Linked DNA regions of Posidoniimonas polymericola. The protein of the gene in region 1 binds, or shares a complex with, the protein of each later gene. Links are inferred from orthologs where the notes say so. Each region holds a gene or a part of one and is shown on either strand. Other genes may lie near its edges. The genes, in order: fliM and Pla123a_RS09970.

Region 1 (11,913 bases):
TTCCAGGGCCCGTAGTGGCCCCCGGACCGTTCCGGTCTGGCAGGAATTGCAGAACGGTTTCGAGCGACTCCACGACGATCTTGTCGCCCACGAGTCGAAAGAACACGACCTGCTACAGGAAGTCTACACGCAGGATATTGGGGACAAAGACTAGCGGCGGGCCCGGCGGTGCATCCCTTCTTCTGACGCGGCAAGCTATAATACTGGGGTCACGTTCAGGCCGCACGTACCGGCCCCGCCCCCGGTGGGCCGGGGCGCGCGGCGGCTCAGAGGATGCCCAGCTATGCCCGTCGCGATGCAGCTCTCGCGGATCATCATCAGCGAGATCAATGACCAGCAAGTTATCTACCTCAAAGAGATTGAAGGAGATCGGACGTTTCCCATCCTGATTGGCATCTTCGAGGCGACCAGCATCGACCGCCATGTGCGCGGGGTCGAAACGCCGCGGCCGCTGACCCACGACCTGCTGGTGCAAACGATCGAGTCGCTGGGCGGCGAGTTGCAGGATGTCGTGATCAACGAGCTCCGCGAGCACACCTATTACGCCAAGCTCCGCGTGCGCCAGGACGGGGAGCTGATCGAGATCGACTCGCGCCCGTCCGACGCAATCGCGGTCGCGGTGACCTGCGTCCCGCAGCTCCCAATCTATGTCGCCGAAGACGTCCTCAACGACGTCATGCGCGAGCAGATGTAGCGCACCGCAAGAAAGCGGGCGCCGTGGCCCTTGTGCCTGCGGCCGCCTCGCGCGGGCGGGCGATGCTCTTGCTGGCGGCGGTTCTCGCACTGCTCGTGCACGGCGGCGCCTGCCGAGCCGAATCCGACTACGACGCCGCCCCCATCCGCTACTCTAGCTCCGCGCCCGAAGATGTCGTCGCCCAGCTGAAGAGCGCGGTCGACGAGGGCGTCGTGCGGCTCGAATGGGACGCCGACCACGGCTGGCTCCCCGCCCTGCTGGACTACCTGGCGGCGCCGACCGATTCGCAGACGCTGGTCTTCTCGAAGACCAGCCAGCAGCGGCGGCTGATCTCGCCCGACCGGCCCCGCGCCCTCTACTTTAACGACGACGTGTACCTTGGCTGGATCCCCGGCGCGCCGCTGCTAGAGGTGTCGGCGGTCGACCCGCGGCTCGGCGCTGTCTTCTACACCGTGGACCAGACCAACCACGACCGCCCCGACATTCAGCGCGACGGGGGCCAGTGCCTCGCCTGCCACGCCACCCGTCAAACCGAGGGCGTGCCGGGCTACCTGCTGAGGTCGGTGCACCCGGCCGTGACCGGCGAGCCACGACTCGACCTCGGCGGCCTGGCCAGCACGCCCGCCACGCCCTACTCCAAGCGCTACGGCGGCTGGTACGTCACGGCTCGGCGGGACCCCCTCGGGCACCGCGGCAACTCCATCACCCGTGGCGACAGCCTCGTGCCGCTGGCCCCATCGCCGCTGCCGACGCTCGATTCGGTGCTCGCCACAGACCGCTACCTGCGGCCCGACAGCGACCTTGTCGCGCTGCTTGTGCTAGAGCATCAGGCCCACCTGCACAACCTCATCGCGAGGGCGGGCCAGGAGACTCGACGGGCGCTGCACTACAACGCGGCCCTCAACGACGCGCTCGACCGCCCCGCCACGCACCGCTCTGACAGCACACGCCGTCGGATTGACGCCGCGGTCCGACAACTGGTCCGTGGGTTGTTGATGGGCGGCGAGCCGCCGCTTCGCGGTCGGGTCGAGGGGAGTGGCTTCGCGGAGCGCTACGCATCGGAAGGCCCGTTCGACCCGGCCGGACGGTCGCTCCGCCAACTCGACCTGCGGACCAGGCTGTTCCGCTACCCCTGCAGCCCGCTGGTCTACAGCAAGGCGTTCGACGCGCTGCCGGAAGAGGCGCTAGCGTCCGTCCGCCTGCAGCTAGCGGCGGCGCTCGCGGAGTCCCCCGCGGAGGGCTTCGAGCACCTCTCTGCCGCCGACCGACGGGCGATCCGCGAGATCCTGACGGCGACCAAGCCGGGCCTGCTCCCGTAGCGGAGTTGCTCGGCCCCACCGCATCTGCTAATAGCGGATCCGCCGCGTGGAGTGTGCCGCGTGGAGTCCCCCCGCCCCGATCGTTGTTCGCTATGAAGCCCCTCCTCGGCGTCGTCGCCGCCTCGCTGCTGGCGCTGCTGGCAAACGCCGTGAGCGCGCAGCAGTGGCAGTCGGCTGGCGTCTCGAAGATGACCGCCGCGTACGACCCCGGCTCTGGCGCCGTACTAGTCGATACGGGCGCCGGCCAACGGCTGGTCGACCCGCAGGTGGTGCAGGCGTCGGTGTACCAACCCCCTGGTCGCGCGTACGCGATCGAGGATCGGTTCTCGGCAACGCCGTCGGTCGCGCAGCCGGGCTATGGGTCTGCGGCGGTCGTGGCCCCGCCGGGAACGGTCTACGGGGCGACCCCGGTCTACGCTGGCGCGCCGACCTACGCGCCCGGCATGGCGGCTCCGAATGCCGGGTTTGCCGCCCCGGGGTACACGCCTGGTTACAACGGCTGCGCTCCGGTCGACCCCTACGGTTGCGGCCCGGTCTACGGTCAACCCGCCCCCTACGCGGCGCCGTCGGCAAGCTTGTTTCCGTCGCGGCCGGCCCACGCCGAGATCGAGGGCCGCATGGGCGACCCGGCCGAGGTGCTGCAGGGCAACCTGATGCTGCCGTTCTGGCAGCAGCAGAACGTGTTCTGGTTCCTCGACCTCCGCGGCCAGTACGACGACGAGCGCGCCGGCGAGGGCAACTTCGGCGTCGCGCGCAGGGAGCTGCTCTCCAGCGGGATGATCACCACGCTCTACGCCTTCTACGACATCCGCCACTCGGCGTACAACAACAACTTCCAGCAGGGCATGGTCGGCTTTGAGATGATGACGCTCGACTGGGAGTACCGCGTGAACGGCTACCTGCCTTTCAGCGGCGCCCAGGCCACCGGGCTGAACGTCGCGACGCTCGACGTCAACAACAACATCGTCGTGCAGCAGGGGCTGGAGCGGGCCTACTTCGGCATGGACGCGGAGTACGGTTTCTTGCTCTCTCGGCCAGGCGGCCAATACGACTCCGAGTACCGCGTCTTCCTCGGCGGCTACTGGTTCGACACCGACAAGGCCGGCTACTCGACCATCGCGGGGCCGCGGGCACGGATCGAGGGTCGCTGCTTCGACCTGCCCTACCTTGGGTCGGGTTCGCGGTTCACCTACGGCTTGAGCTACCAGTGGGACGACGTCCGCGACTCGCAGTGGATCGCCAGCGCCAACCTCCGCATCCCGTTCGGCGCCGGCAGCCGGGCCGCGACCAAGCTGTCGTTGATCGAGCGGCGGATGCTCTCGGCGCTCCGCCGCGACGAGGCGATCGTGACCGGCTCTGCACTGAGCACGTCCGAGCAGGCCATCATCAGCTCGACCGGCGCGGTCGCGACCAACGTCGCTACGATCGATGCCGGCGCCACCGCCGCCGCGGATGTCGCCGCGGCCGGCGACATCGTGGTCGTTGCCAACAACATCAACCTCGGGGCGACCGGGCCGATCGCCCTGAACGCGAACCAGTTTATTGGCGGTCGGTTCCAGGTGCACGGGCAAGACACCGGCGCGGTGGCGACCTTTGGCCAGCAGCGGACCGTCTCCGGAAACGCGGGCGCCGACGTCCTCCAACTCGGCAACAACGCCACGATCACGGGGCTGAGGATCTCAGGGGGCGACGCCGGCATCGGTGGCGACAACGTGACTGGGTTCAAGATCACCAACAACCACATCAGCGGCGGCGCGGGCGCTGGGGTTCGGTTGCAGAACATCAGCGGCGGTGACATCGTTGGCAACACCTTCGTCGGAGGCGGGACCACCGGCAACGGACTCATCGCCGCCACACTCCTCGGGCTGAGCGACGTGCGTGACAACTCGTTCACCGGCTTCGCCAGCGATGGCGTCCGTATCACGACCTACAATGGCGGCGTGTTCTCCGGCAACTCTGCGTCGGGCAATGGCGATGATGGCTTCCAGATCTCGACCTACGCAGGCGGAAACCTCACGGGCAACACCTCTCACAACAACGGCAACGACGGTTTCGAAGTAGGCACTGTCAACGGCGGAGTGATCTCAGGCAACACGGCCGAAGCCAACGGCGACGCCGGTTTCGATTTCATCAACGCGGTCACGTCGGGCAGCATCACGGGCAACCTGGCGGCCGGCAACACCGACAGCGGGTTCGACTTCGACGATGTTACCGGCGGCCTGATCCGACAGAACACGGCTCGGACAAACGGCGTCGACGGTTTCCAGTTTGCCACGCTCACCGGCGGCGGTATCGGCTTCAACACCGCAGAGGCCAACGCCGACGACGGTTTCCAGATCGACTCGTTCACCGGCGGCGTCTTCAGCGACAACACGGCGAGTGACAACACCGACGACGGCTACGACGTGACCGGAGCCGGCGGCACGGCGGCGGGCAACACCGGCAGCGGCAACGGGGCGAACAACGTCTTCCCGTAGCCAACGCCCGGTGGGCGCCCCGGCTGAACTCGGCGGCCTCGGCGCGCTATAATGTCGGGATGGCCTTCGATCACCTCACCCCACGCGCCGGCAGCTGGGCGCTCCGCACGACGACGCTCGATCTTAGCGGCCCGCCGCTGCTGATGGGCATCGTCAACGTGACGCCAGACAGTTTTTCCGACGGCGGGCGGTTCGTGGAGATCGACGCCGCGGTCGACCACGCGCTGCGGCTGGTGGACGAGGGCGCAGCGATCCTCGACATCGGCGGAGAGAGCACGCGCCCGTACTCGGACCCCGTCGAGGCCGTCGAGGAGCTCCGCCGGGTGCTGCCGGTAGTCGAACGGCTCGCCGCCCAGACCGCGACGCCCCTCTCGATCGACACCAGCAAGGCCTCCGTCGCCCGGGCGGCGATTGACGCGGGCGCCGAGATCATCAACGACGTCACCGGGCTCGAAGGCGACCCGGACATGCTCGGGTTGGCGGTCTCGTCCGGCGCCGGGGTGTGCGCCATGCACATGCGGGGCACACCGCAGACGATGCAGGACCATCCCGTGTATGATGATGTCGTCGGCGAGATCCTAGAGTACCTCCGGCTGCGGCGGGACCGGTTGCGGGATGCCGGGGTCGAACACGCGAAGGTCTGCCTCGACCCGGGCATCGGCTTCGGTAAGACCCACGAGCACAACCTTCAGCTGATGCGTGCGGCCGAACGCTTTCATGCGCTCGGCTGTCCCCTCTTGGTGGGTCACTCCCGCAAGGGGTTCCTGGCTCGCCTGCTCGGAGACAAGCAGGCCGACCGCACCGCGGCGACCGTAGGCGGATCGCTCGCACTCGCCCAACAGGGCGTCCAGGTGCTGCGAGTCCACGACGTCCGCCCGACCCGCGAAGCGATGCTAGCATTCGCCGCTTGCGGCGGCCTCGACCGCAGCCACGCTAGCACTAAACCATTCTGACAAAATGACTTAGGCGGCCGACTGGTCAACGTTGCCTCAGATCGCGACGCCTGCCATACTCGCACCGGCGCTCTGCGCCAGAACCTTCTGACCTCACGATTCTTCATGCCTGCTCAAACCAAATCTACTGTCGACCTAGCAGCCTACTGCCACGAGGTGGCTGAACGCGCCAAGGTGGCGTCGGCTCAGCTGACTTCGGTTTCTGGTCAACAGAAGATCGATTGGCTGCGACAATCCGCGAACCTGCTTAGGACCAGCGCCGAGGTCATCAATGCGGCGAACCAGAAAGACCTGGCCGCCGCGCCGGACTACGGGCTGACCGACGCCCAGGTCGACCGGCTGCGGCTAACGCCCGACCGGATCGAGTCGATCGCGGTGGGGCTCGAGGAGGTCGCGGCGTTGCGGGAGCCGGTGGGGCGGGTGCTCGACTCCACCGTGCGGCCCAATGGGCTGCGGATCGACAAGGTCTGCGTGCCGCTTGGGGTGGTGTTCTTCATCTACGAGTCGCGGCCCAACGTGACCGCCGACGCCGCCGCGATCTGCGTCAAGGCGGGCAACGCCGTGATCCTGCGGGGCGGCAAGGAGGCGCTGCACTCGAGCCGCGCAATCGTCGACCTGCTGGCGGAAGCCGCCGAGGCCGCCGGGCTGCCGCGCGACGCGGTGCAGCTGGTGTCGACCACCGACCGGGCGGCCGTCGGGCACTTTCTCAAACAGTCCGACTTCATCGACGTCGCGATCCCGCGAGGGGGCGAAGGCCTCATCCGCCGGGTGGTGGCCGAGGCGACCATGCCGGTCATCAAGCACTTCGACGGCAACTGCCACGTGTACGTTGACGCCGCCGCCGACCTCGACGCCGCCGAGGCGATTGTCGTGAACAGCAAGTGTCACCGCCTGGGGGTGTGCAACGCGGCCGAGTCGTTGGTCGTCCACGCAGACATCGCGGCCGAGGCGGTCCCCCGCCTGGTCATCGCGCTCAACAAACAAGAGATCGAGGTCCGCGGTTGCCCCAAGGTGTGCGAGCTGGCGCCGTCCGCCGTGCCGGCGACCGAGGAGGACTTCGGCGCCGAGTTCCTGGGTCCGACGATCTCGGCGGTGGTGGTGGGCTCGCTCGACGAGGCCATCCGCCACATCAACCGCTACAGCTCGGGCCACACCGAGAGCATCGTCACCACCAATCTGGCGGCCTCCCGCGAGTTCGCCGAACGCATCGACAGCGCGGCGGTGGTGATCAACGCCAGCACGCGATTCAACGACGGCGGCGAGTTCGGCCTCGGGGCGGAGATCGGCATCAGCACCGACAAGTTCCACGCCCGCGGGCCGTGCGGCGTGGACGAACTGACAAGCTACAAGTACATCGTCCACGGACAGGGCCACACCAGAAAGTAGCCAAGGGTCCGGGACGGACGCAACCCAATCGCAAGGACGCGAACATGGGCGACGTGCTCAGCCAAGCGGAAGTTGAAAACCTGCTGAGTTCGCTGGACGGCGACCCGACTCCTGCTGCGCCCGCGCAGCAGGCGGCCGCCTCCCCCGCCGCGCCGGTTTACTCGTCCGTCCCGGCGCCTCCTCCCCGCACGCGCGAAAAGGTCACGCCGTACGACTTCAAGCGCCCGGAGCGCGTCGGCAAGGATCAGATGCGGGCGCTGCAGACCATGCACGAGGGGTTCGGCCGCAACTACGGCGCGGCGCTCTCGGCGCTGCTGCGGACGATCGTCGAGGTGAAGCTGACGAGCGTGGACCAGCTGACCTACAGCGAGTTCATCTTCAGCCTCGAGAACCCAACCTGCTTCAACCTGATCAACGCGGCCCCGCTCGAGGGCCAGCTGATCCTCGACATCAACCCGTCGCTGCTGTTCCCGATCATCGACCGTCTGCTGGGCGGCGGCAGCGAGGCGACCCCGCCGGCGCGGCGTCCGCTCACCGAAATCGAGCTGCTGCTGGTCGGCCGGATCACGGGGCTGTTCCTCAACGAGATGCGTTCGGCCTGGGAGAACGTCATCGAGCTCGACCTGAGCGTCGATCGGGTAGAGAGCAACCCGCAGCTGGTGCAGATCGTGCCGCCGAACGAGGTGGTCGTGCTGATCAGCTTCGAGCTCACCATCGGCGACGTTCGGGGCATGGTGAACCTGTGCATCCCGTTCAACTCGATCGAGCGGATCGGGCAGGAGCTCAGCGCCAACAGCTGGGTGACCTACTCCAGCAAGCCGGCCAGCCCCGAGGCGATCCAGCGGCTCGGGTTGCAGGTGCAGTCGGCGGCGGTCGAGGTGGTGGTCGAGCTCGCCGAGACCACCATCAGCACGGCCGACTTCATCGGCCTGCGGGTGGGCGACATCATCGCCACCGAGAAGGACGTCCGGCAACCGCTCTGCATGCTCATCGAGGGGCGTCGCAAGTTCGAGGCGTCCGCCGGGGCGTTCAAGGGCCGCAAGGCAATCCAGGTGAGCGGCGTGATTACCGACCCCGCGCAGCGGACCGCGAAGCAGGCGGACGAAGACGCCGCTTAGGCACGCTCAGCGACTGGGGTGTCGTGCGCCGGTTGGCGCTCCAGAACCTTCCAGGCGCGGGGCAAAACAATCGCCGCCTCGATCACCATCCAAACCTGCAGCAGCAAGATAACCACGCCGAAGCCGAGCAGCACGTGCTTGCCGTTTGGCCAGAAGTCTTGGGCAATATTCTGCGCCATCGCCCACCCGGGCACGACCAGCATCAGCACCATCGGGAGGGCGGCAAACCAAACCGGCAGCCCGCGGCGGAGCAGGTAGAAGACGATCACCATGAGGGCGAGCCCCGCCAGCAGCTGGTTGGTGGCCCCGAACAGCGGCCACAAAATCAGCCCCCCGGAGCCGGGGCCCGAGCCGCCGTCGATCAACGCAACCGCCCCGCCTGTGACCACCGCGATCCCGGTCGCGATGTGCTTATTGGTCAACGGCGCTACACCAAGCGTGCCGCCCAGCTCTTGGATCACGTACCGCTGCAGCCGGGTCGCCGTGTCGAGGGTGGTGGCGGCGAAGCAGGCGACCAGCACCGCGATGATGGCCACGCTCAGCCTCTTCGGCACTCCCAGGGCGCTGACGAAATTGGCGCCCCCCTCGACGAACCCGCCGACCATCTGCGGCAGCTTGTGGTTCTTCCAGCCGCCGCTGGTGACGGTCTGCCCCTGCTCGTTGGTGCTGGTCGTGATCCGAGCGTCGTACTTTGATTGCCAGGCGGCGGCGCCGGTCAGCGTCTTCCCGTCAGGCGTGGTGACTCCCATCCCGAGCCCGGCACAGCAGGCCAGGATAACAACCACGGCGAGCGCGCCCTCAAGCAACATCCCGCCGTAGCCGACCAGCCGCGCGTCGGGCTCACGGTCGATCTGCTTGCTGGTGGTGCCGCTGGCCACCAGGCAGTGGAAGCCGCTGCACGCGCCGCAGGCGATGGTGATAAACAGGAACGGGAAGATGGGCGGCGCGTCCTCTGGGATCTCGGTGGCGATCATTGGGGCGGCGGACAGGCTGGCCTTCCCCGTCAATCCGGCCACCGCCAGCCCACCGACCAGCAGTGCCAGGGCGACCATCAGCTGGTGGCTGTTAATGTAGTCCCGCGGCTGCAGCAGCAGCCACACCGGCAGGACGCTGGCCACGTAGCAGTACGCAAGGAGCAGCATGGTCCAGACCACGACGGGATTTCCGTAGGCGCCCAACGCGTCAATCGGGGCGAGGCTGAAATCGAGCCCCAACTCCGGTGCGTAGGCGCCGACCGCGACCGTGGCGTAGAGCACTACCAGGGCGATGACCGACGGCCACAACAGACCGACTCCTGCGCGGTAGACCAGCAAACCCACCACAACCGCGAGCGGCATGGCGGTCCAGACGCTGAGCACCGAAGCGGGGTACAGCTTGAAGATGATGGCGATCACCAACCCGAAAATGGCCAGCACGACCATCAGCGCAAAGAACAGCACCAGCAGGAACAGCAGCTTGGCCCGTGGCGAGATCACCCGGCCGGCGACCTCGCCGATGGTCTGCCCCTGATTGCGGAGGCTCAGCACCAGGGACCCGAAGTCGTGCACCGCACCGACAAAGATCGACCCGAGCACCACCCACAGCAGGGCCGGGAGCCAACCCCAGAAGACGGCGATCGCCGGCCCGACGATCGGCCCGGTCCCCGCGATGCTAGTGAAGTGGTGGCCGAAGATCACGCTCGGCTTCGTGGGCACAAAGTCGACATCATCCCGCAGGGCGTGGCTGGGGGCGACCGCCTCGGCGCTCAGCTGAAAGATCCGCTGGCCGATCCACCGCCCGTAGGTGTGGTAGGCGACGATGAAGGCGAAGAACGAGCCGAGGGCGACGGCCAGGGTGAACATGCGAGGGGAGCTCGGTCGGGTGTGAAGAGATCCCCTCTAGTCTAATAGGGGCGGCCGCAGCTCCGCCAGCGGCCGCAGGCCGGGCGGGTTCCAGCCTTCCACCGGGTGGATTACACTGCCGTGCTCGGTTGGTCCCCTCACCCGCGTCCCACGCCCCTCCCCGCACCATGCCCCAGATCGAAGCCTTCCGCGGCGTCCGCTATGACCTTGGCCACGTTGGCGGCCTGTCGAATGTTGTCGCCCCGCCGTACGACGTGATCGGCCCCGAGCTGCAGCAGCAGCTCTACGACCTGCACCCCAACAACTGCGTGCGGCTGATCCTGAACAAGGACGAGCCCGGCGACGACGACTCCAACAACCGCTACACCCGGGCCGCCAAGCTGCTGAAGGACTGGCAGCGGGACCGCGTACTGTTCACCGAGGGCGACCCGGCCGTGTACGTCTACCACCAGACGTACGAGGCGGGGGGCATCGAGTACACCCGTCGCGGTTTCATGTGCCGGGTCAAGCTCCAGAGGTTCGGCGAGGGCGACATCCACCCGCACGAGGAGACCCACGGCGGGGCCAAGGCCGACCGCCTGAAGCTGTGGAAGGCGTGCAAGACCAACATGAGCCAGATCTTCGGCCTGTTCCCCGACGAGGAGAACGAGGCCCAGGAACTGCTGATGGACGCCATCGCCACCGCCACTCCGCTCGAGGCGACCGACCACCTGGGCGTCACCAACAGCCTCTGGCCGGTAACGGACGTCGCCACGATCACCAAGCTGCAGGCGATCATGGGGGGCAAGCCGACCTACATCGCCGACGGGCACCACCGCTACGAGACCGCCTGCAACTACCGCGACGAGGTCGCCGAGGCGTACGCCGCCGAGAACGGCGGGGCCACCCTGCCCGACGACCACCCGGCCAACTACGTGCTGATGATGTGCGTCTCGATGAGCGACCCCGGCATGCTGGTGCTGCCGACCCACCGCCTATTCCGCAACATGCCCGAGCTGGATTCTGTGGAACTCGTCGAGAAGCTGGGCGACTCGTTCGACCACGAGTTCGGCGGCAGCGGCCCCGAAGAGGCGGCCGCCGTCTGGGGCATGATCGACGCCGAGCAGGACCAGGGGACCCTCGCCCTCTACACCGCCAAGGACCAGCAGTGGACCATGGTCACGGTGTCCGAGAAGGGGCGCCAGAAAATGGCCGAACTCTCGTCCGACCACAGCTCCGACTGGCAGGGCCTGGGCGTCAGCCTGCTGCACCGGTTGATCTTCGAGAACCTGCTCGACGCCCCCAGCGAGGCCGCGCCGAAGTACGTCCGCTCGATCGAGGAAGTGGTTCAGGGCCTGACCCACGGCGACGACACCGGCCGGGACCTGACCGGCCAGATCGCCACCGGCGGGGCCTTCAACCTGGCGGCGATCGTCATGCCCGCCACGCTGGAGCACATCCGCCAGATCAGCAACCACGGCGAACGGATGCCGGCGAAGAGCACCTACTTCTACCCCAAGGTGCTCAGTGGCCTGGTGTTCAACCCGCTCCAGTAGGCTCGGCGAAGCTCCCCCGCAGCGCGTTCCACGCGTGGCTGACTGTTTCACGTGAAACGCTCAGGCGGTTCTTGCCGTGCGCGCGTGCTGGGTGTTTCACGTGAAACAGGCAAGCCGGTCGACCGCCCCAAACTGGCCGCCCAAACCGACTCCCCGCCAGCGAGATCAGTCGAACGGCGAGGCCGGGGCCTCCTCGACCCCGCGGGCTGGGGCTGGCATTGGGAACCGCCGACCCAGCAGCCGGTGCGAGACCCACACGCTGACCGGCAGCAGCAGCACCGCGACCAGCACCCCGCCCAATAGCACCCGGGCAACCGGGACGTCGAGCAGCCCGCTCACACGCAGCAGGCCCATCACGAAGCTGGCGACCGACATCACGCCGAACATCGCCGCTAGGCTAATCTGCAGGTTCAGCGACCGACGCGCGGCAGTGATCTGGGCGTCGGCGGACCAGAACGACTCCCGCACAAATTGCTTGAGCTCGCGGGTCGCCAGGTAGGTCGCCACCGGTTGGATCATCATCACCGCGACCACCGGGCCCCAGAAGAAGTCGTGCGGGTCGTCGACCACGCCGGCGGAAATGGGCAACA
Region 2 (12,010 bases), on another replicon or contig:
GCACGTTGATGACAGCCTCGCCCGGAACCTCGAACCCCCAAGCAGCGCCTGTGAGAAGTAGCAGGGCGGTGGCGGCAAAGCAGGCGTTTCTCGGGGCAGGCACGGGGGGTAGTCTCGTCTGGGGGTAGCGTCTGCAGCAGGCGGGGGGGACTTCGCGCTACCGGCCACACTAAACGGGGCGGCATTGCGGGTCAACGCGCTGACGGGCGAGATCGCCAGCAAAAGAACGAACCCAAGTCGATCCTTCGGCCACCGCCGCTAGGCATCGGGGCCAGGTCATGCTCCTCGGATCTGCTGAATCAGCCACATAATAACCCCGCCAGCGAGCAGCAGTGTACCAGCGGCGATCACCAGCAGGGCAGGGGCCATCCATATCGATGCGGGCGACGTCAGTTCCGCCAGGACCTCGGAGTCCGGTCCGGCAGGAGAGTAGTCAAATCCTTCAGCGAGAAACTGATAGTGAATGAAGCCGCATGCAACTACGAGCGGCCCTACGATTACGATCATCGCGAATCCGAGGACCAGTAGTCCGGTTGGCGATCTCCACCAGCGAACGGCTCGCTTCTTGCTGTCGGCCGGTGGGGATCTTGGCGACTGATACGGATTGCTGCTACTCAACTCGCTCACTCATCCGTCACGCACCCCTCGCTAGCGCTCTTCACGTTCTTGATGTACTTGTAAAGCGTGCCGCGGGTCGCCTTGTACTCGGGAGCCTTCCAGGCGGACTTGCGCTTGGCCAATTCGTCGTCGGTGACGTCGAGGGTGATGAGGTTGGCCTCGGCGTCGATGGTGAGCTTGTCGCCGTTCTTGACCAGGGCGATCGGGCCGCCGACCTGGGCCTCGGGCGTGACGTGGCCGACGATGAAGCCGTGGCTGCCGCCGGAGAAGCGGCCGTCGGTGATCAGCGCGACGTCCTTGCCGAGGCCGGCGCCCATGATGGCGCTGGTCGGGGTGAGCATCTCCGGCATGCCGGGGCCGCCCTGGGGGCCCTCGTAGCGGATGATCACGACGTCGCCTTTATTGATCTTCTTCTCTTCCAAGGCGTGCAGCATGTCCTCTTCGCTGTCGAAACAGTTGGCCACGCCGGTGAACACCAGGCCTTCCTTGCCGGTGATCTTGGCGACCGCGCCGTCGGGGCAGAAGTTGCCGCGCATGATGCGGATGTGGCCGGTCTCTTTGAGCGGCTTGTCGAGCGGACGCACGATGGTCTGGCCCTCCTTGAGGCCGGGCAGGTTCTCGAGGTTCTCGGCGATGGACTTGCCGGTGACCGTCATGCACGAGCCGTCGATCAGGTCGGCGTCGAGCAGCATCTTCATCACCGCCGGCGTGCCGCCGATGGTGTGCAGGTCCTCCTGCACGAACGATCCGGACGGCTTGAGGTCGGCCAGGTAGGGGATCTTGTCGCTCACCTTCTGGAAGTCGTCGATCGTCAGCTCCACGTCCACGCTGCGGGCCATCGCCAACAGGTGCAGCACGGCGTTGGTCGAGCCGCCGAGCGCCATGATCAGTACCATCGCGTTCTCGAACGCGGCGCGGGTCATGATGTCGCGCGGCTTGAGGTCGAGTTCCAGCAGGTTGTAGATCGCCTTGGCCGCCTCGTGGCACTCCCGCTTCTTGTCGGGGTGCTCGGCCGGGATCGAGCTGCTGTAAGGCAGGCTCATGCCCATCGCCTCGATGGCGCTGGCCATGGTGTTGGCGGTGTACATGCCGCCGCACGCGCCGGCGCCGGGGCAGCTGTGCTGCACGATGTCCTTCCGCTCCTCCTCGGTGATCCGGCCCGCGAGCCACTCGCCGTAGCACTGGAACGCCGAGACAATGTCACGCTTCTCGTCGCCGCCGGAGCCCTTGGTGAAGCCGGGCTTGATGGTGCCGCCGTAGATCATGATCGCCGGGCGGTTGAGCCGGCCCATCGCGATCAAGCAGCCCGGCATGTTCTTGTCGCAGCCGGGCAGGGCGATCAACGCGTCGTACCACTGGGCCTGCATGACGGTCTCGATGCTGTCGGCGATCAGGTCACGCGACTGCAGGCTGTAGCTCATCCCGCTGGTGCCCATTGAGATGCCGTCGGACACGCCGATCGTGTTGAACCGCATGCCGACCAGCCCGGCGGGGCGCATGCCTTCCTTGACTTCATTGCCGAGGTCCAGCAGGTGCATGTTGCAGGTGTTGCCGTCGTACCACATGCTGGCGATGCCGACCTGCGGCAGGTTCATGTCGGATTCGTTCAGGCCCGTGCCGTACAGCATCGCCTGGCTGGCGCCCTGGGACTTCGGTTGGGTGATCTTGCTGGAGTACTTGTTGAGCATGGGACGTGCGTGGCAGGTGTGTGGTGGTTGGTGACGAATGCTTGGCCGCCGGCCCTTGGCTAAGATTGCCGCCGCCGGTCTTAAGCCCACCTCGCCAGAGGTGGGACCTCCGCGTTGGATTGGGTGCAATCCGGCGATTTTAGCCGGAAAAGCCGCGGAGTGCGATGCGCCCACTGGCCTTAACCGATTGCGGCGGACCCGCTAATCTCCGCGGCTATGCGAGTACTCGACACCGAAGCCGACGCCCAGGTTCCCCGCGGAGTCTCCCGCAGAGCCACACTCTGGCGCCGCGCGCCGCCGGGGGGGTGGGTCGTGCTGGCACTGCTGATGCTGCTGCACGGGCCGCGGGGCGCGTGCTGGGCCGTGCTGGAGCAGGCCTGGTCGTTGATCGCGACGCTGCTGGGCGGCGATCAGGTAGTGCTGGCGGTGCTCAGCCAAACGGCGCCGCTGACGCTGGCGACCGCGCTGATTGTCTTCCTCTACTGCAGCGAGTGGATCACCTTCGAGAGCATGTGGTCGGTGCTCGCCTCCGCCGGCATCCTGATCGGCGGCGCGTCGCTCGGCGCCGAGTTGCGTGGCGTTATGCAGCGGGCGTTGCCGGAGTTCGCCGAGGCAGACCAGTCCGGCGAGCACTCCGGCAGCTCTGACATGACGCTGACCAGCCTGACTATCCGCGCGCGGATGCACGGGGGACGCCTGCCCGCCGCCGAGGCGTGGCGCGTGCTGACCGACTGGCGGTACATCAGCGAGCTCGGCGCGTCGGCCAATTGGCCCGAGCAGATCCCGCGCGTCGCGCTGCTGCCCGAGGGGACCAACTGGTTCGGCGTGGTGGGGCAGGGCGTCAACCAACTGCTCGGCTACCTGGTGTTCTACCGCCCGCGGATGTTCTTCGCGGCGCTCTTGGCGGGCGGCTACCTCGGCTGGGCGTGGCACCGTCGGCTGGAGTGGGCCAATGACCGCGCAATTGATTGGACGAACGAGCGCGCGAGCCGCCGCGCTGCCTGACGCCTGGCGGGCTTGCGCCGATCGAGGACCCGCGGGTAAACAGGTCTTCTTAGCCCCTATGCAACCTGGCATTGGCGCGGTTGGAACGCGCGCTATACTCGGCGCAACACCCCGCGTTCGCGCCCCCGAGTCTCCCCCTCGCGTTAGCGTCGTCGAACGCTCCCGCCTACTAGAGAGACTGCGATGCGCGCGCTGCTGATCGCCCCCTGCTTCCCCGACACGTTCTGGTCGTTCAGCCACGCGTTGTGGTTCGTCCGGAAGCGTTCCTCGTTCCCACCGCTGGGGCTGCTCACGGTCGCCGGCATGTTTCCCGCAGACTGGGAGGTGCGGCTGGTCGACACCAACGTGCGTCGCCTCCGCGCCAGTGACCTGCGGTGGGCGGACACCGCGTGGATCGGCGGCATGACCGTGCAGAAGAAGTCGGCGCTCGAGATCCTGTCTCGCTGCCGCGCCGCGGGCGTGAAGACCGTCGTCGGCGGCCCGATGGCGACCTGCGAGCCCGACGCGTTCGACGAGGCCGACCACCTGGTGCTCAACGAGGCCGAGGTGACCCTGCCGGGGATGCTCAGCGACCTGGAGTCTGGTTCGCTGCGGCGGGTCTACGAGAACGACGAGAAGCCGGACCTGGCGCTGACGCCGCCGCCGCGGTGGGACCTCGCGCCGCTGCGGCGCTACGCGTCGATGTGCGTGCAGTTCAGCCGGGGCTGCCCCTACGACTGCGAGTTCTGCAACGTCACCGCGCTGCTGGGCAAACGCCCCCGCACCAAACCGCCCGAGCGGGTGATTGCCGAGCTCGACGGCCTGTACGTGCAGGGTTGGCGGGGGCCGGTGTTTTTTGTCGACGACAACCTGATCGGCAACCGCAAGGAGGTCCGCAAGTTGTTGCCAATGCTCGCCGGCTGGCAGCGCGGCAAGCAGCCGACCCCCTTCTACACCGAGGCCACCATCAACCTGGCCGACGACGAGCCGCTCCAGCGGTCGATGGTTGACGCCGGTTTCGACACCGTGTTTGTCGGCATCGAGACCCCCGACCAGGACTCGCTCACCGAGTGCCACAAGACGCAGAATCTCAAGCGTGACCTCGTGGCAGACGTCCGCAAGCTGCACCGCGCTGGGCTGCAGGTGCAGGCCGGGTTTATCGTCGGATTCGACTCCGACACGGCGAGCATCTTCCGGCGGCAGATCGACTTCATCCAGCAGAGCGGCATCGTCACCGCAATGGTCGGCCTGCTGCAGGCGCCCGTCGGCACGCGGCTGTACGAGTCGCTCAAGAACCAGGGGCGGCTGCTCACCAACAGCAGCGGCGACAACGTCGACGGCACCACCAACGTGCTCACCAAGATGCCGCTCGACCGGCTGACCGCCGGCTACAAGTCGATCATGAACAGCGTCTACGCGCCCGAGGCATACTACCAGCGGCTCAAGACATTCCTGAGCGACTACCGCACACCGCCGCTCCGGCCGCGGCTGACGGTGGGACAACTGATGGCGTTTGGCCGCAGCGTCTGGCGGCTGGGCGTCTGGTCGCGGGGTCGCGGCCAGTTCTGGCGGCTGCTGGGCTGGACCGCCTGGAACCGCCCGCAGCACTTCGCGCTGGCGGTGCGGCTGTGGATCTACGGTCACCATTTCCGCGAGGTCTGCCGACTGCGGCTGCAGGAAACCTGAGCTGGGGGCGCCTGATCGTTCTCGACCCGATGGTCTAGAATCGGCGGCATGAAGCCCAAGTTCCTGTACTTCGATCTCGGCAACGTGCTGGTCCGGTTCTGCAACGACACCATGGTCCGCCAGATGGCCGAGGTAGCCGGGATCCGTGAGGACGCGGTCCGCGCGGCGGCGTTCCCGACCGGCACGCCCGACGACATCCAGTGGCAGTTCGAGTGCGGTCGGCTCACGCCCGACGAGTACTACGCCTGGTTTTGCGAGGCGACCAACTCGTCGCCGGACCGCGCGGCGCTCGAGCTGGCCTGCAGCGACATCTTCGCCCCGATTGACGCGTCGCTGGAGCTGGTCACTGCGCTTGCGGCGGCCGGCCACCGGCTGGGGATCTTGTCGAATACCAACGCGGTGCACTGGCCGTTCCTGACCAGCAGCTTCCCGCAGCTCAATGAAGCATTCGAGCTGCACGTGACCAGCTTCGGCGCCCGGTCGATGAAGCCGGACCGCGAGATCTACGACCAGGCCGCCGAGCGGGCCGGCTGCGAGCTGGGCGAGCTGTTCTTCACCGACGACCGCCACGAGAACGTCGCGGGGGCCGTCGCCGTGGGGATCGACGCCGTGCCGTTCGAGTCGACCGAGCAGCTCGCCGGCGAGCTGCGGCGGCGGGGCGTTGCGTGGTGACTCCAATCGGCTGGGGCCATGCGTGCGATGCATGGCTGCTATGCGTCGATTCTGCCCCTTCATCGCCCGGGCCGGTCCCCGTATAACTGTCCAGACAGGGCCGGCCGGGGCCGAACGACCTGGCGGCCCGCCCCACTGCATCCCCCCTAAACATCGATAAGCGAGGTTCCCCGATGAGCGTGCTCGTCCAGAAAGAAGCCCCAGATTTCACCGCCCAAGCGGTCATGCCGGACGGGACGTTCAAGGAGCTGAAGCTGTCGGACTACCGCGGCAAGTACGTGCTGCTGTTCTTCTACCCGTTGGACTTCACGTTCGTCTGCCCGACGGAGATCATCGCGTTCTCCGAGGCGGCCGCCAAGTTCGAAGAGAAGGGCGTGCAGATCCTTGGCTGTTCGGTCGACAGCCACTTCTCGCACCTCGCCTGGACCCAGACCGCGCGCAACTCGGGCGGCATCGGCGCTACGGCCTACCCGCTGGTGGCCGACCTCAGCAAGTCGATCGCCAGGGACTACGACGTGCTCTTGGATGGCGGGGTCGCGCTGCGTGGCCTGTTCCTGATCGACAAGGACGGCGTGGTTCGCCACCAGGTGGTGAACGACCTGCCGCTGGGCCGCAGCGTCGACGAGGCGCTCCGGATGGTCGAGGCCCTGCAGTACTTCGAGAAGAACGGCGAGGTCTGCCCCGCCAACTGGAAGGAAGGCTCGCGGACGATCAAGCCGTCGGTCGACGCCAGCAAGGAGTTCTTCAACGCCGAGTACACCGGCTAGGCGCTGGTTTGAGGGCGCCAGGCGCTCGTTGAAAACGATAAAAAGGCGGCTGCCCCAAAGGGCAGCCGCCTTTTTTTATTCGTAGGTGATCGGCTGGGTGGCGTGCTCCGGGCAACTAGCGCCCATCGCCCCCCCCAACCAGCGCCCGCTCAGCAGCCGTGCTTCTCGAGCTTCTCGCGGAGCGTGTCGGCCGTGAATGGCTTGACCAGGTAGTCGGAGACGCCCGCCTGGATCGCTTCCAGCACGCGCGACTTCTCGGCCTCGGTCGTGACCATAATGATCGTGACGTTGGTGTCCTGCTTGCGGATCTCCTGGATTACCTCCAGGCCGTTCTTCCGCGGCATGTTCCAATCGGTCAGGACCAGGTCGAACTCGCCCGGCTTAAAGGCGTTGATGGCTTCTTCTCCATCGGCGGCCTCAATGGCGCTCGGGACGCCCACGGCGTTCAGTGAGCGGAGGATGATCTTGCGCATCGTGCTCGAATCGTCGGCCACCAGAACTCGTGTACTCATCTTTGGAAGCTCCTCGCAGTAGTTCGCGATCCATTTGCAGGCGCTGCGGAACGATGGGCCGTTGGTGGCCACGCCTGCGCCGCGATTTCTGTCAACGAAACCTAGGTCGCTAGCGGGACCAGTCAACCGGTATTGAGAGAAGATCGCGGCGGCGGGCCGCCGACACGACCAACCGGCACGATCGGGTCGCGTATCCGGACCAGCCGGCACGACCGGCGGCGCTGCTGTGGGGAACCCCGTTAGAGTGGCCGGGGGCGCCTGGGGCTGAATCAGGTCAGCAGGCGGGTGATCTCGTCGCGGAGCGTCGACTCGATCTTGCCCTTGAACATCATCGCGGTGAACGGCAGGTCGCCGCGGACGTGGATGTCGTTGTCGTTGACGGTCAGGTTTCCCTTAATACCGACCCCCATGGTCTTGAAACCGAAGTGCAGGGTGTCGCCCTCCCAGTTCTGTTCGACTTCCTTCACCATCTCGGAGTAGTGCTCCCGAACCTTCTCAGAGAAGTTCTTGAGCCGTTCGTGGGCGTCCTGCTTGGATTGGCCATGGGGGACCGAGACTTCGAACTGGGGCATCGCGATTGCTATCGGCTAGCGGGTAGGGGGGCCGCCATTGAGCATTGTGGCGGGTCTGCCGGTAGTGTAACGCTTGGCGGGTTGGGCAGGTAGGCCGGCCCCGCTCGCAGTGCACCGGCAATTGCACGGCCGTGGGTGCACCCACAGACACCCCGGGCGCGGGGGCGCTCGGGCAGGGGGAGGCTAGTTGCCGCAGGCAGAGCCGCGGGGAACGCCGATTAGCGTTCTCTGGGCAGGTCTTCGTAGGTCAGCCGGTCGCGGCCGTGCCACAGGGGCAGCCCGCGTTCGGCCCGGGCGGCGAGCACGGAGATCTTCTCGTGGGTGCCGGGCAGGGCGGGGGTGGCGGGGTGAACAGTATCGCTGATGTCGTCGGGCTCGAAGTCCCAATCTCCCTCACGAATCGCATCTAGTACAGAACGTTGCACAATGGTTGCCCTCTTGTTGTGGCGGATACGCGGCGGCCGGACTGTCCGACCAGACGCGTACGCCCGCCGTGCGCCATCGTGAGTCTCCATCTCGTGGATCCCCCGGCTTCCTGTGCCGCGGGGCTGAGCCGGCCCCGACGCCATGTCGGACCGAACTCGCCGTGGCGTCGCGGTTTAGAAACCGCTGCAACAGAGCCAGCCGCCTGGCAGAAAAGGTTGAGCCGCAGCCATCGAGCGGCGCCGCTCGACAAGACTCGTTGGGTTCTGTTGGTCTCACCACAAATGCCGAGTATCGGGATTGGCGGGGCCGTGTCAAGTTTTTTCGCTTGGCACTCTTGCCGCAGCGGGCCCCGCGCAGACCAACGCTGCAACCGTTGACACCAACGCCGCATCGATTTTACCCGTCCGGCCGCCGACGCAGACAGCGCCGCGGACCCCCAGCACGGCTGGCGCCAGCCGCCGCAGCGAGGCCAGCCCGGCAAGGCCCAGCCGCCCCGCCAACGCTACCCGCATGCCCGCATCTGCCGCGTCTGACAGTAGTTGGGTGATCTGCTGTCGGCTCCAGATAGCGTTCAGAGGACGACCCGACTTGTCGGCGGTGTCCACAACCAGCCACGAGGCGTCGGCCGCCTGGCGGAGGCTTTGCAGCAGACTCAGCGGTGGGGGCTCCGGCAGCAGGTCCGCGTACAGGACCGGGGCCAGGGCCGTTTTCTGGTCCAGCGCGGCACGGACCGCCGACAGGCCGGCTAGCGTTGACTGCTCGCCTGCCGTGGGAAGCCCAAGCTTGACGAACCGCGCCCCGGCGTCGTCGGCCCAGGCCGCAAGCCCGGCGGCCGGCAACTCGCCCAGGTCGCCGGCGGCCACCGTGACCGGCCGCGCCCCGCCTACGCGATCGGTGATCGCGCGGACCTGCTCGGCGGCGGGCCGCCCCAGCGGGCCACGTGACGGGTCCTTGATGTCGACCAGGTCGGCGCCGCCCGCCAGGCAGGCGTCGACTTCGGCAAGTTCTTGCACACTGATCAGCAGCATGGTCGGTGGGGTGGTCGGCAGCTCGGTGGGCACTCGCTTGGCCTCAAGGGGGCGTGGCTACGGTTGGTCCGATTCTAACGGCGGGGACGCGCTGCTGTGGAGATCCGCCCGTTCCGCGAGCGCGCCGGCGCGACCGGCGCCGGGCGGCGGGGCCTAAGCTTGCCTCGCTGGAGCCGCCCCGCGGGCGTCGTTGCGCCCCGCGACTCCAATAGACGAATATTAGTACGCTCGCTACCTTTAACCGTCTCTCTCGGTTGATCACTGGCGGACAATAACAACGGATCGAAGCCGCACATGTCTACAGAGTCCCATCACTCCGCTGAAGGCGGCGGCAAGGTCGTTCTCGCAATTGTGCTGGTGGCCGCTATCTATGTGGCGGCATTGGTGGCTGGTCTGCCCCAAAAGGCAACCGCGCTAATTGTGGCGTCCAACGCGGCGCACGGCGCCACTGAGCACGCCGACGGCGGTCATGCCGACGCTGCGCACGCGGACGAAGACCACGCCGATGGCGAGCACGCCGATGAGGAACACGCGGCCGACGACCACGCCGGTGAGCAGGCCGGTGAGGCCGGCCACTCGGATTCCGAGCACGCCGACGCTGAGCACGCCGACCACGGTCATGGGGAGGGGATTGTTGCTCCGCCGGTCTGGACCGTGATCCCGTTTGTGCTGCTGCTGGGCGCGATCGCCCTGCTGCCGCTGATCCCATTCACCGAACACTGGTGGGAATCGAACCTGCACCGCTTGCAGCTAGCTGCTGTGCTGGGCCTGCTGACGCTCGCCTACTACGGGTTCTTGCATGAGCACCCGATCGACGGCCACTTCCCGGCGCACTATATCGCGGATTTCGACGCCGACGGGTTCAACTGGGACGAGGTGACCGCCATCCTGGGCGGATCCGTGGCCCAGGAGTACGTGCCGTTTATCGTCCTGCTGTTCAGCCTGTACACCATCTGCGGCGGCATCCGCATCGAGGGCGACCTGCAGGCCAACCCAATGACCAACGCGATCTTCATGGGTGTCGGCGGCGCGTTGGCGAGCTTTATCGGCACCACCGGCGCCGCCATGCTGTTCATCCGACCGCTGCTCGAGACCAACAGCGAACGCAAGCACGTCGTGCACACGGTGGTGTTCTTCATCTTCATCGTCTGCAACTGCGGCGGCTGCCTGCTGCCGATCGGCGACCCGCCGCTGTTCCTCGGCTACCTGGCCGGCGTCAACTTCTTCTGGACCATGGAGCTGTGGCCCGAGTGGCTGATGTGCAACGGCCTGCTGCTGATCGTCTACCTGCTGCTCGACGAGCTGATCTACTACCGCCGCGAGACCGAGGCCGACATCACCCGCGACATCCGCCAGATCCGCCACCTGAAGTACATGGGCGTGTGGCTCAACGGCCCGCTGCTGCTGGGCGTGGTCGCCGCGGTGGCGTTCCTTGACCCCTCCAAGACGGTTCCCGGGACCGACTGGCACCCGTGGCTCTACCTCCGCGAGATGGTGCAGCTCGGCCTGGTTGCCACATCGCTGGCGCTGGGGGCGCGTGAGGTGCGTCGGGCCAACTCGTTCAACTACCACGCCATCCAAGAGGTGGCGGCGCTGTTCATCGGCATTTTCGTCTGCATGCAGCCCGCGCTGCAGATCCTGGGGCTGAACGGCAAGTACCTGGCCGACAACTACCTGACCTCGCCGATGCACTTCTACTGGGTGACCGGCGCGCTCTCCAGCGTGCTCGACAACGCCCCCACCTACCTCGTGTTCTTCAAGACCGCCCAGGTTCCCGGATTGGGCGGGCCGACCGCCGGCGTCGAGCCGCACTACCTGACCGCCATCAGCCTGGGGGCCGTCTTTATGGGAGCCATGACCTACATCGGCAACGGACCGAACTTTATGGTTAAGGCGATCGCCGAGAAGTCGGGCGTGAAGATGCCCAGCTTCTTCGGGTACATGGCCTACAGCTGCCTGATCCTGCTGCCGATCCTGGCGATCGTCGGCTGGCGGACGTTTAGGTAGCGGGGGCCGACGGCCTTCCTAATTGCCGCCGCAGCCGCCATAATCCGGGCTTTCCAGCGCCCGCAGGCAACACCGCATACTCCCCCGAGTCTCTTGTCTTACCAGCACGTAAAGAGTGACGCCCACCTGGCCGAGGTGCTCGAGCAGCTCCGCTCGGCCAAGCGGATCGGCTTCGACACCGAGTTTGTCTCAGAGGACACCTACCGGCCTGAGCTCTGCCTGATCCAGGTGGCGTCGGAGGACGTGCTGGCGGTGATCGACCCGCAGACGATCACGGACATGACGCCGTTCTGGAAGCTGCTCTCCGAGGGCGACCACATCACCATCGCCCACGCCGCGCGGGAGGAGCTGAACTTCTCGCTCACCTCGGTGGGGGCGCCGCCGGCCAACCTGTTCGACACGCAGATCGCCGCCGCCTTCTGCAGCAACGAGTACCCGGCCGCCTACAGCTCGGTAGTCAGCCGCTTTGTCGGCCACAAGATCGCCAAGGGCGAGCAGCGCACCGACTGGCGCCGCCGGCCGCTAACCGAGGACCAGCTCAACTACGCGCTGGAGGACGTCCGCTACCTGCACGAGCTGCACGACAAGATCATGGCCAAGCTCGTTAAGCACAACCGCGTGGCCTGGCTCGAAGAGGAGATGCAGAGCTTCGTCGAAGAGGTGACCGCCGCCCGCACCCGCAAGCGGTGGCGCAAGGTCTCGGGCATCGGCAACCTCAGCCCCCGCAACCTGGCGATCGTGCGCGAGCTGTGGGAGTGGCGGCAGAGCGAGGCCGAGCGTCGCGACGTGCCGCCCCGCCGGGTGCTGCGCGACGACCTGATCGTCGAGCTCGCCAAGCAGAAGAACGCCAAGGCGGAGCGGATCCGCTCGATCCGCGGGATGCAGTACGGCCAGCTCAAGAAGATGACCGACCAGATCGCCGACTGCGTGCAGCGCGGGCTCGACGCGTCGCTCGACGAGTTCAAACGCAAGCGTGGGCCCGCGCCCCCGCCACAGCTAAACCTTTTGGGCCAGTTCCTCTCACCGGCGATCGCCAGCGTCTGCCGCGGC

What was found.
Region 2: the proteins of fliM (region 1) and Pla123a_RS09970 are in contact, whole or in part, in a crystal structure (PDB 1F4V), measured with the Escherichia coli proteins. The link is inferred for Posidoniimonas polymericola from one-to-one orthologs.

The regions. Positions count from the first base shown.
Region 1 is NZ_SJPO01000008.1:134,778-146,690, reverse strand. Bases 6,010-8,910 are described here. They hold fliM (flagellar motor switch protein FliM), read left to right. Parts: upstream 6,010-6,873; coding sequence 6,874-7,947; downstream 7,948-8,910. Other genes in these bases: Pla123a_RS16605 (carbon starvation CstA family protein), read right to left, coding at 7,944-8,910; Pla123a_RS16615 (glutamate-5-semialdehyde dehydrogenase), read left to right, coding at 6,010-6,829. Outside these bases: Pla123a_RS16640 (hemerythrin domain-containing protein), read left to right, coding at 1-154; Pla123a_RS16635 (bifunctional nuclease family protein), read left to right, coding at 284-694; Pla123a_RS16630 (hypothetical protein), read left to right, coding at 718-2,013; Pla123a_RS16625 (right-handed parallel beta-helix repeat-containing protein), read left to right, coding at 2,106-4,490; folP (dihydropteroate synthase), read left to right, coding at 4,550-5,443; more of Pla123a_RS16615, read left to right, coding at 5,549-6,009; more of Pla123a_RS16605, read right to left, coding at 8,911-9,788; Pla123a_RS16600 (DUF1015 domain-containing protein), read left to right, coding at 9,956-11,323; Pla123a_RS16595 (hypothetical protein), read right to left, coding at 11,489-11,913. UniProt on the Escherichia coli protein: FliM is one of three proteins (FliG, FliN, FliM) that forms the rotor-mounted switch complex (C ring), located at the base of the basal body.
Region 2 is NZ_SJPO01000004.1:219,809-231,818, reverse strand. The notes cover bases 5,247-8,244. They hold Pla123a_RS09970 (response regulator), read right to left. Parts: upstream 6,928-8,244; coding sequence 6,565-6,927; downstream 5,247-6,564. Other genes in these bases: Pla123a_RS09955 ((5-formylfuran-3-yl)methyl phosphate synthase), read right to left, coding at 8,237-8,244; Pla123a_RS09960 (hypothetical protein), read right to left, coding at 7,718-7,924; Pla123a_RS09965 (polyhydroxyalkanoic acid system family protein), read right to left, coding at 7,197-7,499; Pla123a_RS09975 (peroxiredoxin), read left to right, coding at 5,822-6,415; Pla123a_RS09980 (HAD family hydrolase), read left to right, coding at 5,247-5,648. In the rest of the region: Pla123a_RS10000 (hypothetical protein), read right to left, coding at 1-103; ilvD (dihydroxy-acid dehydratase), read right to left, coding at 624-2,306; Pla123a_RS09990 (hypothetical protein), read left to right, coding at 2,523-3,311; Pla123a_RS09985 (B12-binding domain-containing radical SAM protein), read left to right, coding at 3,495-4,976; more of Pla123a_RS09980, read left to right, coding at 5,025-5,246; more of Pla123a_RS09955, read right to left, coding at 8,245-8,986; Pla123a_RS09950 (sodium:proton antiporter), read left to right, coding at 9,248-10,960; Pla123a_RS09945 (ribonuclease D), read left to right, coding at 11,054-12,010. UniProt on the Escherichia coli protein: Involved in the transmission of sensory signals from the chemoreceptors to the flagellar motors.